Regions from separate parts of the Halomonas koreensis genome, predicted to be linked through region 1. Evidence: riboswitches for the same ligand, from Rfam matches in the RefSeq annotation. Region 1 holds a riboswitch; each other region holds the start of a gene.
What was found. Region 1 has a riboswitch for thiamine pyrophosphate ahead of thiC (phosphomethylpyrimidine synthase ThiC). Riboswitches for the same ligand answer to the same signal wherever they lie in the genome.
Positions count from the first base shown of each region.

Region 2: another riboswitch for thiamine pyrophosphate. It lies ahead of QC818_RS01175 (SLC5/6 family protein); the one in region 1 lies ahead of thiC (phosphomethylpyrimidine synthase ThiC).
Region 3: another riboswitch for thiamine pyrophosphate. It lies ahead of thiM (hydroxyethylthiazole kinase); the one in region 1 lies ahead of thiC (phosphomethylpyrimidine synthase ThiC).

Region 1 covers NZ_JARWAK010000010.1:21,291-24,531, reverse strand. Annotated here, with positions in the region: gene QC818_RS11970 (lysophospholipid acyltransferase family protein) at 1-354, shown strand, start outside; TPP riboswitch at 418-554, shown strand; gene tenA (thiaminase II) at 632-1,300, shown strand; TPP riboswitch at 1,385-1,502, shown strand; gene thiC (phosphomethylpyrimidine synthase ThiC) at 1,579-3,241, shown strand, end outside.
Region 2 covers NZ_JARWAK010000001.1:243,648-246,888, forward strand. Annotated here, with positions in the region: gene QC818_RS01165 (zinc-dependent alcohol dehydrogenase family protein) at 1-281, shown strand, start outside; gene QC818_RS01170 (hypothetical protein) at 301-978, opposite strand; TPP riboswitch at 1,092-1,199, shown strand; gene QC818_RS01175 (SLC5/6 family protein) at 1,189-2,577, shown strand; gene ilvD (dihydroxy-acid dehydratase) at 2,647-3,241, shown strand, end outside.
Region 3 covers NZ_JARWAK010000006.1:37,988-41,228, forward strand. Annotated here, with positions in the region: gene QC818_RS08430 (ATP-binding protein) at 1-635, shown strand, start outside; gene QC818_RS08435 (hypothetical protein) at 724-1,011, shown strand; TPP riboswitch at 1,061-1,158, shown strand; gene thiM (hydroxyethylthiazole kinase) at 1,187-1,993, shown strand; gene thiE (thiamine phosphate synthase) at 1,983-2,597, shown strand; gene QC818_RS08450 (DMT family transporter) at 2,605-3,241, opposite strand, start outside.

The DNA of each region.
Region 1 (3,241 bases):
GGCATCCTGCCGGACCAGACGCCGAGCTGGGGCAGCGGCGTCTTCGCGCCCTTCTTCGGCCGCCCGGCCTATACCGCCACCCTGCTGCCCAAGCTGGTGGCGCGCACCGAGGCTCGGGTGGTCACCGGGGTGGCCCGCCGGCTGCCGGGGCGCGGCTTCGCGCTGCACTTCCTGGCCGCCGACGAGCGGGTCCACGATACCGACGAGGCGATCTCGGCGGCCGGGGTCAATGCCTGCGTGGAGGCGGTGATCGCCCTGGACCCGGCCCAGTATCAGTGGGAATACAAGCGCTACCGCAAGACGCCCGAGGAGCTCGAGGGCCGGCCGGACTGGAAGCGCCAGCGCCTCTACTGACCGTTGGAAAACCTTTCCATTTCTTCCCTGGCATCTGCCCGACAAGCTGGTAGACTCGGGGACACTCGCTTGACGGGGTGCCGGTGAATCCGGCTGAGACGGCGCAGGCAATCCAGCGCCGATCCCGTGGAACCTGATCCGGGTGGGCGTGGGCCACGGCCCCGCGTGAACCGGCGTAGGGAATCGAGCGGTGGGCACGACGCGCCGGCCCTTGCGTCGCCCCTCCCCCCGCTTCCGCTGCGCCCGCCCTCCGGATCCCGACCCGATCGGAGGCATGATGGGCTACCGCTTCAGTGATCTGACCGCCGCCTGCCAGGACGACTGGCGCGCCTACGTGGAGCACGACTTCGTCCGCGCCCTGGGGGCCGGCACCCTCGAGCCGGGCGCCTTCCGCCACTACCTGCAGCAGGACTACCTGTTCCTGGTGCATTTCGCCCGCGCCTATGCCCTGGCCGCCTACAAGAGCCAGGACCTCGCCGAGCTGCGCCAGGCCTTCGACGGCCTGAAGACCATCCTCGACGTCGAGCTGGACCTGCACATCGGCTTCTGCCGCGACTGGGGCATCGACGAGGCCGACCTCGCGGCCCTGCCCGAGGCTCGCGCCACCCTGGCCTATACCCGCTACGTGCTCGATGCCGGCAGCCGCGGCGACCTGCTCGACCTGCGCGTGGCCCTGTCGCCCTGCCTGGTGGGCTACGGCGAGATCGCGGGCTGGCTTGCCGAGCAGCCCTTCACGGTGCGCGGCGAGGCCAACCCCTTCGAGGCCTGGATCGCCATGTACGAAAGCGAGGACTTCCAGGCCGCCATGCGCGCCGAGCGCGCCTGGCTCGATGCCCGCCTGGCCGAGGTCACGCCGGCGCGCTTCGCGCGGCTGGCCGGCATCTTCCGCGATGCCACCCGGCTGGAGATCGACTTCTGGCAGATGGGGCTGGATCGCGCTGACTGAGCGCCGCTGGCCCCATCGACGGGCCGCGCCTGGCCCTGGCGGTGCCAGGCGCGGCCGGCACACTGGATGACCACCGCCCATACCACTCGCTTGACGGGGTGCCGTTGACGACGGCTGAGATCATGCGGCGCAAGCGCCGAGCATGGATCCCGTTGAACCTGAACTGGCTAGGACCAGCGTAGGGATCAAGCGACACGCCGCCGCGCCTTGTGCGCGACGGCCGCTGTCCTCCCCTGCGGTCCTCCCCGACAACACGCCAACCCCTGGGAGACCGACCGATGGCTAAGACCGACCACTTCCTCGCCGAGAGCGCCCGCGTCGACGAGGCCGCGATCCAGGCACTGCCCGGCTCGCGCAAGCGCTACGTCGAGGGCTCGCGGCCCGACATCCGCGTGCCCTTCCGCGAGATCAGCCTGTCGCCGACCCGCACCTCCGGGGCCGACGAGGCCAACCCGCCGCTGCTGGTCTACGATACCTCCGGCCCCTACACCGACCCCGAGGCCGAGATCGACCTGCGGAAAGGCCTGCCGGAATTGCGTCGGGCCTGGATCGAGGAACGCGACGACACCGAGTTCCTCGACGGGCCGACCTCCGAGTACGGCCGGCGCCGCGCCAACGACCCGATGCTCGCCCCGCTGCGCTTCGACCTGACCCGCACGCCGCGCCGCGCCAAGCCCGGCCGCAACGTCACCCAGCTGCACTACGCCCGCCAGGGCATCGTCACCCCGGAGATGGAATTCATCGCCATTCGCGAGAATCAGCGCCGGCAAGCCCTGGGCAGCGAGGAGGTCGAGCGCATCCTCGGCCACCAGCATCCCGGCGAGCGCTTCGGCGCCCGCCTGCCGGAGGAGATCACCCCGGAGTTCGTCCGCGACGAGGTCGCCGCCGGCCGGGCGATCATCCCGTGCAACATCAACCACCCGGAATCCGAGCCGATGATCATCGGCCGCAACTTCCTGGTGAAGATCAACGGCAACCTGGGCAACTCCGCGGTGACCTCCTCCATCGAGGACGAGGTCGACAAGATGACCTGGGGCATCCGCTGGGGCTCGGACACCGTCATGGACCTGTCCACCGGGGCCAACATCCACGAGACCCGGGAGTGGATCATCCGCAACGCCCCGGTGCCGATCGGCACCGTGCCCATCTACCAGGCCCTGGAGAAGGTGAACGGGGTGGCCGAGGACCTGAGCTGGGAGGTGTTCCGCGACACCCTGATCGAGCAGGCCGAACAGGGGGTCGACTACTTCACCATCCACGCCGGGGTGCTGCTGCGCTACGTGCCGCTGACCGCCAAGCGGACCACCGGCATCGTCTCCCGCGGCGGCTCGATCATGGCCAAGTGGTGCCTCTATCACCACCGGGAGAGCTTCCTCTACGAGCACTTCGAGGAGATCTGCGAGATCTGCAAGCAGTATGACGTGGCCTTCTCGCTGGGCGACGGCCTGCGCCCCGGCTCGGTGGCCGACGCCAACGACGCGGCCCAGTTCGCCGAACTCGAGACCCTGGGCGAGCTGACCCGCATCGCCTGGCAGCACGACGTCCAGGTGATGATCGAGGGCCCCGGCCACGTGCCCATGCACCTGATCAAGGAGAACATGGACAAGCAGCTCGCCGAGTGCGACGAGGCGCCCTTCTACACCCTGGGGCCGCTGACCACCGACATCGCGCCGGGCTACGACCACATCACCTCCGGCATCGGCGCGGCGATGATCGGCTGGTACGGCTGCGCCATGCTCTGCTACGTGACCCCCAAGGAGCACCTGGGGCTGCCCAACAAGGACGACGTCAAGACCGGCATCATCACCTACAAGATCGCCGCCCACGCCGCCGACCTGGCCAAGGGCCACCCGGCCGCCCAGCGCCGCGACAACGCCCTGTCCAAGGCGCGCTTCGAGTTCCGCTGGGAGGACCAGTTCAACCTGGGCCTCGATCCGGACA
Region 2 (3,241 bases), on a different contig from region 1:
GGCGGGGCGGGCTGACCGTGACCGGCGGCCTGGCCCATCCCGAGCGCAAGCTGGCCATTCCGCAGGTCAGCCTGGTGGCCGAGGAGCGCACCCTGCGCGGCAGCTACGTGGGCAGCTGCGTACCGGTGCGCGACGTGGCGCGCTATGCGGGGCTGTTCCGCCAGGGGCGGCTGCCGGTGGATAGGCTGCTGTCCCGGGTGCTGTCGCTGGACGAGATCAATGCGGGCTTCGAGGCGCTGGCCGCGGGCCGGGCCATCCGCCAGGTGATCGCCTTCGACTGACGGCGTGCCGGCCGGCGCCTCAGGCGGCGGCCAGGCTTTCCTCCAGCAGCGCCTGCACCGGCTCCAGCTGGCTCTCGTGCAGGATCAGCACGCTCTCGCCGGTCTCGCCCTCGGCGGGCACGACGATGGCGAATTCGCCTTCCTCGAGATGGAACTCGTGGATCTCGCGCTGGCCCGCGGGGGTCTCGCAGCGAATCGAGCGGTAGGCGTCGTCCTCGCCGTAGGTCAGGCGGTGATAGACCTTGAAGAAGGTGTAGAGGGACAGCCCCCGGGGAAAGGCCGGCCAGCGGGCCGGCAGCTCGCGGGTCTCGGCGTCGACGGCCTGGCCCGCCGCCTCGGCGTCGGCGATGGCCTCGGCCAGGGGCGCGGCCAGCAGCGAGGTGTCGTCCCGGGGCAGCGGCGCCAGGGCCTCGGCGGCTTCATGGTAGTGGCGAGCCAGGGCCCGGAAGTCCTCGAAGCCGCCGAGGCGGCGCTCGCTGTGGTGCAGGTCCGCGGGCTCGCAGCCGCCGTTCTCCCAACCGTGGATCACCCGAAGCGTCAGCCGGCCGTCGCGCATCGGCTCGCCGAGCAGGGTATCCAGCGCGACGCGCAGGTGCAGCAGGCGTTCCCCGACCAGGTTGTCGAAGGCGGTGTAGGGGTCGGCGAAGATCCGGTGCAGGCGACCGGGCGCGTGTTCCTTGGCTTCGGTAAACGGCATGGCGGGCTCTCGGGGTGATCGTGCGAAGGCTGGCGTCATTGTGGCATCATGGTGTCACGAGCCTATATCGACTTAGCGTCGAAAATCTTGAGGTTCGTCAACGACAATTCATCCACTGTCGCCAGGGGAGTCCCGCCACGCGGGGCTGAGAGAGCGTTCGACGCTGACCCTGGAACCTGATCCGGTTCATGCCGGCGGAGGAAGTGCGACATGCCTTACCTGACGTCAGCCGTGCTCGGCGCGGCGCTGCTCTGCTTTACCGTCCTGGGCCTGCGGGCCCGCCGGGCCGATGGCCCCCTCGACGACTATGTCACCGCCCGCAACTCCCAGTCCGCCCCGACCCTGGGGCTGTCCTTCCTGGCCTCCGGGATGGGCGCCTGGATCCTCTTCGCCCCGCCGGAGATCGGCGCCTTCGCCGGCCCGGTCGCCCTGGCCGGCTACGCCCTGGGCTCGGCGCTGCCGTTCATCGTGCTCGGCGCCTTCGGGCCCGCCATCCGCCGCCGCCTGCCCGAGGGGCGCAGCATCGGCGAGTATGCCGGCGCCTGCTTCGGCTCCGGCGTGCGACGCTGGGTGGCGCTGGTCTCCATCCTCTACATGGCCTGCTTCCTGGCCGCCGAGCTCACCGCCATCGGCGCCATCACCGGGCTGCTCTCCGACGTGCCCGCCAACCTGGTGGTGGTCGGGGTGGCGCTGGCCACCCTGGTCTACACGGCCCTGGGCGGCCTGCGGGCCAGCCTGGCCACCGACCGCTGGCAGGCCTGGCTGCTGCTGGCGCTGCTGGGACTGGTCGGCGGCGTGGCCCTGACGCGGCTGCCGGCGTTGCCGGCGGACGCCGCCATGCCTGCCATTCCCACCGGCGATGCCCTGGCCGTGGCCCTGACCCTGGTGATCGCCGTGACCGCGGCCAACCTCTTCCACCAGGGCTACTGGCAGCGGGTCTGGGCGGCCCGGGACGCCCGGGCGCTGGGTCGGGGCGCCTGGCTGGGCGGCGCGGTGACCGTGCTGGTGGTGGCGGTGGTCGGCGGCCTGGGGATGCTGGCCGCCATGGCGGGCGTCTCGCTGGGCGAGCCGCCGATCCCCTTCTTCGCGCTGCTCGGCGAGGCGCCGGCCTGGCTGGCCCTGCCGGCCCTGGTGCTGGCGGTGACCCTGGTGGCCTCCAGTGTGGATACCCTGCAGAACGGCATCGCCTCCCTGGTGGTGGCCGGCGGCGCGGCGCGCGGCCGCTCGCTGGGCGCGGCGCGCTGGGTGACCGTGGCGCTGATGGTGCCGGTGGTGGCCATCGCCCTGCAGGGGCTCTCCGTGCTGCGGCTGTTCCTGATCGCCGACCTGCTGTGCGCCGCCATCGTGGTGCCGGTGCTGCTCGGGCTGTGGCCGCGGATGAGCGCCGCCGCGGCCCTGGCCGGTGGGGTGGCGGGCCTGGCCGGCGCCGTGCTGCCGGGCTGGATCGCCTCGGGCAGCCTCGCCGCGGGCCTGCTGGCGGCGAGCTTCCCGGGCGGGGTGCCGACCCTGCCGCCCTTCCTCGGCGCGCTGGCGGCCTCCAGCCTGGTGGCCCTGCTGGTGGCCTGGTGGCGGCCCGCCGCGGTGCGTCGCGCCGCCTGAGCGGTTGCCAGCCCGGGCATTGGCGACCACCCTCTGAAGGTTCCCCGAACCGAAAGAGGAGGTCGTGCCATGAGCGAGACGCCCCGGGACCCGCGCCGTCGCCACTCCGCCCCGGTGGTGGATGGCGTCGGCAAGTCGGCCAGCCGCGCCATGCTGAGGGCGGTGGGCTTCGAGGACGCCGACTTCGCCCGGCCCCAGGTGGGCATCGCCTCCACCTGGAGCCGGGTCACCCCCTGCAACAGCCATATCGGCGAGCTGGCCGAGCGGGCCCGGGACGGGGCCGATGCCGCCGGCGGCAAGGGGGTGATCTTCAACACCATCACCATCTCCGACGGCATCGCCAATGGCACCGAGGGCATGAAGTACTCGCTGGTGTCGCGGGAGGTGATCGCCGACTCCATCGAGACGGTGGCGGGCTGCGAGGGCTTCGACGGCCTGGTGGCCCTGGGCGGCTGCGACAAGAACATGCCGGGCTGCCTGATCGGCCTGGCGAGGCTCGACCGGCCCGCCGTCTTCGTCTACGGCGGCACCATCCTGCCCGGCGAGGGCCACACCGACATCGTCTCGGTGTTCGAGGCCATGGGCGCCCATAGCCGCGGCGACCTGGACCTCATCGCGGTCAAGCGGATCGAGGAGACCGCCATTCCCGGCCCCGGCGCCTGCG
Region 3 (3,241 bases), on a different contig from region 1:
CCCACGAGCTGCGCACGCCCCTGGCGGTGCTCGACCTTCATGCCCAGAACGCCCTCGCCACCCGGGACCCGGATGACCGGCGCGAGGCGCTGACCCAGCTGCGCGACGGCGTGGCCCGCGCGACCCGACTGGTCAGCCAGCTGCTGACCCTGGCACGGCTGGAGCCCGACCAGGAGTCGGCGGCCGTGCCGCAGGACGGCGACCTGCTCCACGAGACCCGCGAGGCGCTGGCCGAGCTGCTGCCGCTGGCCGCCGAGCGCGGCCAGGACATCCGCCTCGACGCCGACGAGCACGCCGACTGGCGACTGCGCGCCGAACCCGGGGCGATCCAGACGCTGCTGCAGAACCTGGTCGGCAATGCCATGCACCATTCGCCGGCCGGCAGCCGCATCGACCTCGCCCTGGCGGCCGAGCCGGCGGCCCTGACCCTGCGGGTGGACGACCGGGGCCCCGGCATTCCCGAGCACCAGCGCCGCCAGGTGCTGGAACGCTTCCACCGTGCCGGCCCCGGGGCCGGCGCCGGGCTCGGCCTATCGATCGTCGATCGCCTGGTCCAGCGCCATCGCGGCCGGCTGTGGCTGGACACCGCGCCCGGGGGCGGGCTGCGGGTCAAGGTCCGGCTGCCCCGCGCCTGACATCGTCCTGTCATCGTTATTTAAGCCGGCGTTAAGCCAACGCCGCTAGCGTGGTTTCATCGACCGCGACACAACAACAGGATGCACCATGATGACGACCCCGAACCCGATGCCGCTCGACGACCGCCTGCGCCGCACGGCCTGGCTGACGGCCGCCGGCCTGCTGGTGCTCGCCGCGGGCTGGACGATCGCCTGCTGGGGGGTGGCCGGCCTGCCGCTGGGCCTGGCCAGCCTCGCCGCCGCCGCCCTGGCGCTGCTGCGCCCGGAGGCCCCGGCGGCCAGCCCCGAGGACGAGGCCCGTTGCCCGGCGGCCGGCCTGCGCCACTTCACCCAGGCCGGCCTGCTGACGCTGGTCGCGCTCCAGCTGGCCGCCTGACCCGGCGGGCCGGCGCTTTACAAGGGCGGGCCCGCCGGGGGATAGTGACGCCAGACGACAGGGGCGTCGGCGGGAGCCGCCGGCTGAGAGGCACCCTCACCACCTGACCCGGATAATGCCGGCGGAGGGAGTCGTGCCGGCCCCACGCCCGCGCCTCCCCTCGCCAGGAGGCCCGATGCATTCCCTCGATCCCGCCGCGCACCTGACCCGCGTGCGCGCGACCACCCCGCTGGTCCACAACATCACCAATCACGTCGCCATGAACCCCATGGCCAATGTGCTGCTCGCCCTGGGCGCCTCGCCGGCCATGGTCCATGCCCGCGAGGAGGCCGCCGAGTTCGCGGCCCTGGCCGGCGCCCTGACGCTGAACATCGGCACCCTCTCGCCCCACTGGCTCGACGCCATGGACGATGCCGCCCGCGCCGCGACGGCGGCGGGCACCCCCTGGGTGCTCGACCCGGTGGCGGTGGGCGCGACCCGCTTCCGTCGCGAGGCCGGCGACCGCCTGCTGGCCCTGGCCCCGAGCGTGATCCGCGGCAACGCCTCGGAGATCCTGGCCCTGGCCGAACGCACCGGCGGCGGGCGCGGGGTGGACAGCACCGCGGCGCCCGAGGGCGCCGAGGCCGCCGCGGCGAGCCTGGCCCGCCGGAGCGGCGCGGTGGTGGCGGTCACCGGCGAGCGCGACCTGGTCACCGACGGCACGCGCCTGGCCCGCGTGGCCGGCGGCCACCCCCTGATGCCCCGGGTCACCGCCCTGGGCTGCTCGCTGAGCGGGGTGGTGGGCGCCTTCCTGGCCGGTGCCGAGGATCCCTTCGCGGCCACCGTGGCGGCCCTGGCGAGCTATGCGGTGGCCGGCGAGCAGGCCGGCGAGGCCGCCCGCGGCCCGGGCAGCTTCGCCGTGGCCTTCCTCGACGCCCTGCATGCCCTCGACGCGACCACCCTCACCGAGCACGCCCGCCTGGAGCTGACCGATGCGCCTTGATCTCTCCCTCTACCTGGTGACCGATCCCGAGCTGTGCGCGGCCCATGGCCTGGAGGCGACCGTGCTCGCCGCGGTGCGCGGCGGGGTCAGCGTCGTCCAGCTGCGCGACAAGCACGCCCCCGACGCCGAGCTGATTCCGCTGGCCCGCCGGCTCAAGGCCGCCCTGGCCGGCAGCGGGGTGCCGCTGATCATCAACGACCGCCTCGAGGTGGCCCTGGCCAGCGGCGCCGACGGCCTGCACATCGGCCAGGACGACGGCGAGGTGGCCGAGGCCCGGGCGGCCCTGGGTCCCGAGGCCATCCTCGGCCTGTCGGTGCAGACTCGAGCCCAGCTGGCCCGCCTGGAGGCGGGCCGCCTCGACTACCTGGGCCTGGGCCCGGTGTTCGCCACCCCCTCCAAACGCGATCACGCCGAGCCGCTGGGCTTCGAGGGGCTGGCCGAACTGGCCGCCGCCAGCCCACTGCCCACGGTGGCCATCGGCGGGCTCAAGGCCGAGCATGTCGAGCCGGTGCGCCAGGCCGGGGCCGACGGCCTGGCGGTGATCTCGGCGATCTGCGGCACCCCGGACCCGGAGGCCGCGGCCCGCGCCTTCCCGCGTCGCTGACGCGGGGTCAGGCGCTGGGGCGGCGATTCAGCGCCGTGCGGCGCTCGTGATAGGCGATGGCCAGGCCGCTGGCGATGATCAGGGTGCCGCCGGCGAAGACCCAGAGGTCGGGCACCTCGTCCCAGAACCACCAGCCCAGCAGCACCGCCCACAGCAGCGCCGTGTAGTCGAAGGGCGCGGCCAGCGCCGCCGGCGCGTAGCGGAACGCCAGGGTCAGGCCGGTCATGGCGCCCACCCCGAGCACCCCGGCCACCAGGAAGGCGGGCCAGTGCAGCGGCGCCGGCGTCTGCCACACCCAGGGCAGGGTCAGGGTGGAGATCACCAGCGGCACCAGGGTGGTGTAGAAGACCATGGCCCAGAGGTGCTCCCGGTCGCCGTAGCGGCGGGCGGTGATCATGGTCAGGGCGTAGAAGATCGCGGCGGCCACCACCACCAGGGCCCCGGGCTGGAAGCTCTCGCCGCCGGGCCGCACCACCACCAGCACCCCGACGAAGCCCAGGGCGGTGGCCAGCGTGGTGGGCAGGTCGACCCGCTCGCCGAGCAGCGGCACCGACAGCAGGGTGACGAACAGCGGGGCGGCGAAGGCGATGGCGGTGGTCTCGGCCAGGGGCAGCAGGGTCAGCCCCCACATGAAGCAGATCATG